DNA from 2 places in the Cellvibrio polysaccharolyticus genome. Region 2 is predicted to be linked to the other one. Evidence: predicted binding sites of a transcription regulator. Region 2 holds the regulator's gene; the other holds the start of a gene.
What was found. The regulator PhoB, encoded in region 2, activates phosphate uptake and scavenging genes when phosphate is short. The targets are predictions, from matches to a motif close to TGTCATAAANNTGTAACA.

Region 1 (3,121 bases), 4.1 Mb from region 2:
GTGGCGATGAATTTATGGTAGTTGCCGAATTTCTCGGGGCAGATCTGCAAGAGGCAAAAGAGCATGCGCTGCGTATTGCGATAAAAATGCTGGAGCTGTTTGACCTCGATTTTATGTTGCGCGGTTCGCCCTGCCACCTTACCGCCAGCGTTGGCATTATTTTATGCAACAACGATGAACGTTCGGTAGAGACCTTGATCAAACAGGCAGATAACGCCATGTGCCAGGCTAAAAGCCACGGCCGCAAACAATTTTTTCTCGGAACGATCGACTTGCCAGGTTAAAACCGGCAGTTGAAGCTACACTTTTTAACTGGTTAATCCGTCAGGCGAGTCATAAGCTGGTGCTTTAGTATGATTGACCTGGTTGCTCGTAACTCTTCAGGAGCTCTGTCATGTTATTACCCAACGTATTAACGCATCACTTCAGTAGAATGCTCTGTCATATCGGCGCTGCATTTCTCGCCTTGACGCTGGTCGCCTGTGCCAATGTAAAACCGCATCCCAACGCGAACTCTTCGCTTGTTGAAATTCAACACAACCGTTCGTTTGATCGGGTGTTGTTGGGTACCAACGCACAGGTACCGCAATTTACCCGCGTTTTTCTTGAACCGGCCACAGTAACTTTCAGCGACTATTGGCTGCGCGATCGCCGCGGCGATTACAGCGAGCGTGATCTCGAAAGACTGACCCGTGACTATGGCAAGTTGCTGGATAAATCCCTCAGCGAAGGCTTTGAGAAAAAAGGCAACTACCAGGTGGTGAGTAGCGCTGGCGAGGCGGATGTCGTGGTACGCCCTGCGCTGGAATCCCTGAATATTTATGCCCCCGACCTGAGCTTCCATGGTCGTATGGATCAATACATTCACGAAGCGGGCAACGCCACCTTTAATGTATTGTTGGTGGACGCCAAAACCGGACAGCCGCTGGCCCAGTTTATCGATCACCGTGAAACCTTTAACAGTGCCGGTATGATTCGTGAAAAAGCAGACCGTATTACCAATGCCCGTTATTTTTCACGATTGATGGATCGCTGGACCAATAACATGCTGGATATTTTAACTAACCCGCAATCTGTGCGCGTGAATTAATAATATTTACCGCCTGACAAGCCCACCCGTTTATGACCGGTGGGCTTTTTTTCATCCGGCGGTTAATATTTTAATCATCGTGATACGAAAAACTAATGATGGAATGGAGGTATAGCAGTGGCATGTTTTCTGCCCGTGGTTAACAGCACAGAAATATTTTCTGTTGAAAAAATTATTTGTATCGGCAGAAATTATGCAGATCATGCCCGTGAAATGGGGCATAACCCGGATCGCGAAGCGCCTTTCTTTTTCTTCAAACCGCAGTCTGCACTATTGCCGCCGGGTGAGCCTTTCAAATATCCCTGGTTTTCAAAAGATGTACATCATGAACTGGAGTTGGTTATTGCCATTGGTGAAGGCGGCTATCAATTAACCCTGGCTCAGGCAAAAGCAGCGGTGAGTGGCTTTGCCGTCGGCCTGGACATGACCTGCCGCGATGTGCAACAGCAGGCAAAACAACAGGGCCGCCCCTGGGAGCTGGCAAAAGGGTTTGATGGCTCGGCACCTTGCTCGGCGATTCAACGCGGCAGCTATGAGGACTTGCAACAAACCGGCGAATTACAATTATTGCGCAATGGCAGCATTGTTCAGCAAGGTGATTGGCGGCAGATGATTTGGCCGGTGGCGGAATTGATTGCTGAAGTGTCCCGTTATATCCGCTTGCAACCCGGCGATCTTATTTTCACCGGTACACCGGCCGGGGTTGGTCCGGTTACGCCGGGCGATCAATTGCAAGCCAGTCTCGCCGGTTCATTGGTAACGCTGAATGTAGATATTGTCGAGCCCTGATACCGGGCGCGCACTTTTTCAAAGAATCCTTTCGCCGCTATCACAAATTTGTCACATCCGCTCTTTACACTTTTGTGATCAAAAAAGTGGAGAGCGGCTTACATGAAATCTATTTACCCTTTGCTCGTTGTGGGCAGTTTGGCCACCACACTGATTGCGTGCGGTGGCAATGACAATAACCGCAACAACGCATCGTCCTCATCTTCATCGGTGGCGTCTTCGCAGGTTTCCAGCAGCTCTTCGTCCAGTTCAAGTGTTGCCGTGGTTACCCCGGATGCTATCTCGCTGTCTTTTATTGGCCGCTACAACACCAATGTATTTGGCAAAAGTGCGGCAGAAATTCCGGCCTTTGACCCGGCCAGCAAACGCGCTTTTGTCGTGAATGCCCAGGCGGGTGAACTGGATGTGCTGGATCTGACCAGCCCGGAAACGCCGGTAAAAATCAGCTCGATCAACGCGCACTCCATTGCTGCCGGTGCGGTGGTGAACAGTGTCGCGGTGCACAATGGCATCATCGCTATCGCGGTTGAAGCAGCGGTAAAAACTGATAATGGTTTTGTTGCTCTGTATAAAGCGTCTGATCTGGGTTATTTGAGTCATGTTGCGGTGGGTGCCTTACCCGATATGCTCACTTTCACACCGGATGGAAAAACATTACTGGTTGCCAATGAAGGTGAGCCGAGTGATGACTATCGCATTGATCCGGAAGGTTCTATCAGCGTTATTGATGTTACCAACCTGACTGCTCCGGTAGTGCGCACTGCAAATTTCCATGCTTTCAATGGCAAGGAAGCGGAGTTGCGTGCGAAAGGCGTGCGAATTTTTGGCCCTGGTGCCAGCGCAGCGCAAGACTTTGAACCGGAATATATTGCGGTTTCTGCAGACAGTAAAACGGCATGGGCTGCATTACAGGAAAATAACGCCTTTGCAAAAATTGATATTGCCACGGCAACCGTAACCGATATTTATCCGATGGGTTACAAAGACCACGGTCTTGCCGGTCAAGGTTTTGACCCCACCGACACCGATAAAAAAGCCGAGGTAAAAGCCTGGCCTGGTGTGCGCGGTTTGTATATGCCGGATGCGATTGCGGCGTATGAAGCGCAAGGAAAAACCTGGCTGGTCAGCGCCAACGAAGGTGATGCCCGCGCCTGGGGTGAAGACAATGACGCTTACTGGAAGGGCGATGCCACACAAGGTTTCGTAGAAGAGTTCCGCGTAAAACATCTGGTACATAAAAGC
Region 2 (3,121 bases):
GTTATTACTCTGGCCAACACTGTGGGCGCTGTGGCTGGCGGCGGGCGGTTTTCCGCGCTGGGATTTATTGGTGATTTTTACGCTGGGCGTTTTTGTCATGCGTTCCGCCGGCTGTGTGATTAACGACTTCGCTGACCGCCGCATTGACGGCCAGGTTAAACGCACCCGTGAACGCCCGCTCGCCACCGGCGAAGTCAGCAGCCGTGAAGCCATTGGTTTGTTTGTGGCGCTCTGTCTGGTGGCGTTTATGCTGGTGCTGTTCACTGACAGTTTCACCGTGCAACTGTCGGTGGGCGGCCTGGCGCTGGCCTTTACCTATCCGTTTATGAAGCGCTACACCCATCTGCCACAAGTTGTGCTGGGCGCGGCTTTCGCCTGGGCGGTGCCGATGGCGTTTGCCGCACAGCGCGGCAACCTCGGCGAAGATGTCTGGCTGTTGTACCTGGCGGTGATTCTCTGGACGGTGGTTTATGACACTTTCTACGCCATGGTCGATCGCGATGACGATATTAAAATTGGCGTTAAATCCACGGCGGTCTTGTTTGGCGATCAGGACCGTTTGATTACCGGTGTATTACAGCTGATGACGCTTTATACCCTGGTGCTGGTCGGTGGCCGTTTTGAGCTGGGTGGCGTTTATTATTGCGGGCTGGTACTAGTTGCCGGCTGCTTTATCTGGCAACAAATACTAATTCGTTTTCGCGAGCGCGAGGCCTGCTTCAAGGCATTTCTGCACAATAATTATGTCGGTATGATTATTTTTGCAGCAATTGCGATAGATTTATTGCTCCAATAGCGTTAAAAGCATAAATCATCAGCCCTTGTCATAATTGTGTAACACAGGCTTTATTTAATAATCCTGTAACTCTTACATGTTTGACAACTTCAGGTGACTTTATGAGCGGCCGCAAAATTCTTATCGTTGATGACGAGCCGGCAATCCGCGACATGTTGCGCGTTGCACTGGAAATGGCCGATTACAATTGCCTTGAAGCAGGGAATGCACAGGATGCCCACGCGCTGGTAGTGGATGAAAAACCGGATTTGCTACTACTTGACTGGATGATGCCCGGCACCACCGGGCTGGAATTGGCCAGACGCCTGAAACGCGACGAAGTAACCGCGGATATTCCGATCATCATGCTCACCGCCAAAGGTGAGGAAGACAATAAAATTCAGGGGCTGGATGTTGGCGCGGATGATTACATCACCAAGCCTTTCTCTCCACGCGAACTGGTCGCCCGGCTCAAAGCCGTGCTGCGCCGCGCCGACCCGCAAATCAACGGTCAGCCGATCATCGTAAAAGGCCTTTGCCTTGATCCCATCAGCCACCGTGTCACCATTCACGAACAACCGGTCGACATGGGCCCTACCGAATACCGCCTGCTGGAATTTTTCCTCACCCATCAGGAGCGCGCCTACACCCGCAGCCAATTGCTGGATCACGTCTGGGGCGGCAATGTGTATGTGGAAGAGCGCACCGTGGATGTACACATTCGCCGCTTGCGCAAAGCGCTGACGGTGGATAATCATGAAAACCTTGTCCAGACTGTGCGCGGCACCGGCTACCGTTTTTCTACCCGCATTGATCTCTAACCGGGCAAACAGCGCCGGTTATTGAGCGACGGCTCAGGAAAATCCTGCCGGGGAAGCGCGCGGGAATGTCCGCAGGGAAGTTCCACCGGCAAAGTTCAGCAGCAAGTTCCGGTGAGGATCTGCCGGAGCGGCTTTTTATTTTCGATTTATTGACGAGGTTACGGAATCTTGCGTCAGGGCTTTTACGCTGAACTCAAACGCCTGGCATGGCTGATGATAATTGCCATGATCATCGGCTGGCTCAGTGGTGCGCTGGCGGTTTGTCTGGTGCTGGCCGGCGTTGCCTACATTGGCTGGCTACTGTGGCAAATGCGCCGCCTGCATATCTGGCTGGCGCGCAGTGACGAAGCCGAACACCCGCCGGAAACCGACGGCCTGTGGGGCGATATTTTCGACAGCATTTACCATTTACAACGCCGCCATCAGCACGAAAAACAGGAACTGCAGGCGGTCGTCAACCGCATTCAGGAAACCACCAGCGCCCTGCGCGATGGTGTTATTTTGCTGGATCAACGCGGCCATCTCGATTTCTGGAACCCGGCGGCGCAGCGCTTGCTGGGTTTTCACGCCCGCGACCAGGGTTTGTCGGTGATCAACTTTGTTCGCCACCCCCGCTTCGTCAGTTATTTTGAAAGCGGCGAATACAGCGACCCGCTGGAACTGCCCTCACCGCGTTTCAACTCCAAACAGCTGCAATTCCAGATCACCCGTTTCGGTAAAAACGAACGGCTTATCGTGGTTCGCGATGTCACCCGCATTCATAACCTTGAACAAATGCGGCAGGACTTCGTCGCCAACGTATCCCACGAACTGCGCACCCCGCTCACGGTAATTAACGGTTATCTGGAAACCCTCGCAGACCACAATGACAAACCGGCGTGGGATAGACCGCTGCAACAAATGCAACAACAGGCGCGGCGGATGGCCTTGCTGATCAACGATCTGCTGCTGCTCTCCCAACTGGAAACCACCGACAGCGGCGTGAACCTCAAAAATATTGCGCTGGGGCCGATGCTGGCGGTGATTCGCTCGGAAGCCATGGCGCTGGGCAGTGAAAAGTCGCAGCAAATTCTGCTCGAATGCGAGCCGGACTTATACCTGTCGGGCAATGAAAAGGAATTGCACAGCGCCTTTTCCAACCTGGTGATCAATGCCGTCAAGTACACCCCGGAACAGGGCACCATTGCCATGAAGCTCTGGCAGGACAAATCCCGGCTGTATTTTTCAGTGACGGATAACGGCCCCGGCATCGAGCAAAAACACATCCCCCGGCTGACCGAACGCTTCTACCGCGTCGACGCCAGCCGCAACAGCGGAACCGGTGGCACCGGACTCGGCCTGGCCATTGTCAAACACGTGTTGCTTCGTCATGATGCTGAACTCAAGATCAGCAGTGAACCAGGCAAAGGCAGCGTGTTTACCTGTGAATTCCCGAGGGAGATCCAGCGTTAATAACAAGTTGGACGGTTTCTGAATCTTCGCCGCGCCCGTCATCGTCAGGCGGACAACGGCAAACAGAAAACCG

Region 1: C4F51_RS00235 (choice-of-anchor I family protein) is a predicted target of PhoB. The motif match lies at 1,918-1,935, and genes of this name have one in related genera.

The regions. Positions count from the first base shown of each region.
Region 1 covers NZ_PRDL01000001.1:53,894-57,014, reverse strand. The annotation lists gene C4F51_RS00250 (diguanylate cyclase domain-containing protein) at 1-284, shown strand, start outside; gene C4F51_RS00245 (DUF3313 family protein) at 395-1,090, shown strand; gene C4F51_RS00240 (fumarylacetoacetate hydrolase family protein) at 1,208-1,879, shown strand; gene C4F51_RS00235 (choice-of-anchor I family protein) at 1,982-3,121, shown strand, end outside.
Region 2 covers NZ_PRDL01000001.1:4,116,821-4,119,941, forward strand. The annotation lists gene ubiA (4-hydroxybenzoate octaprenyltransferase) at 1-796, shown strand, start outside; gene phoB (phosphate regulon transcriptional regulator PhoB) at 898-1,596, shown strand; gene phoR (phosphate regulon sensor histidine kinase PhoR) at 1,765-3,048, shown strand.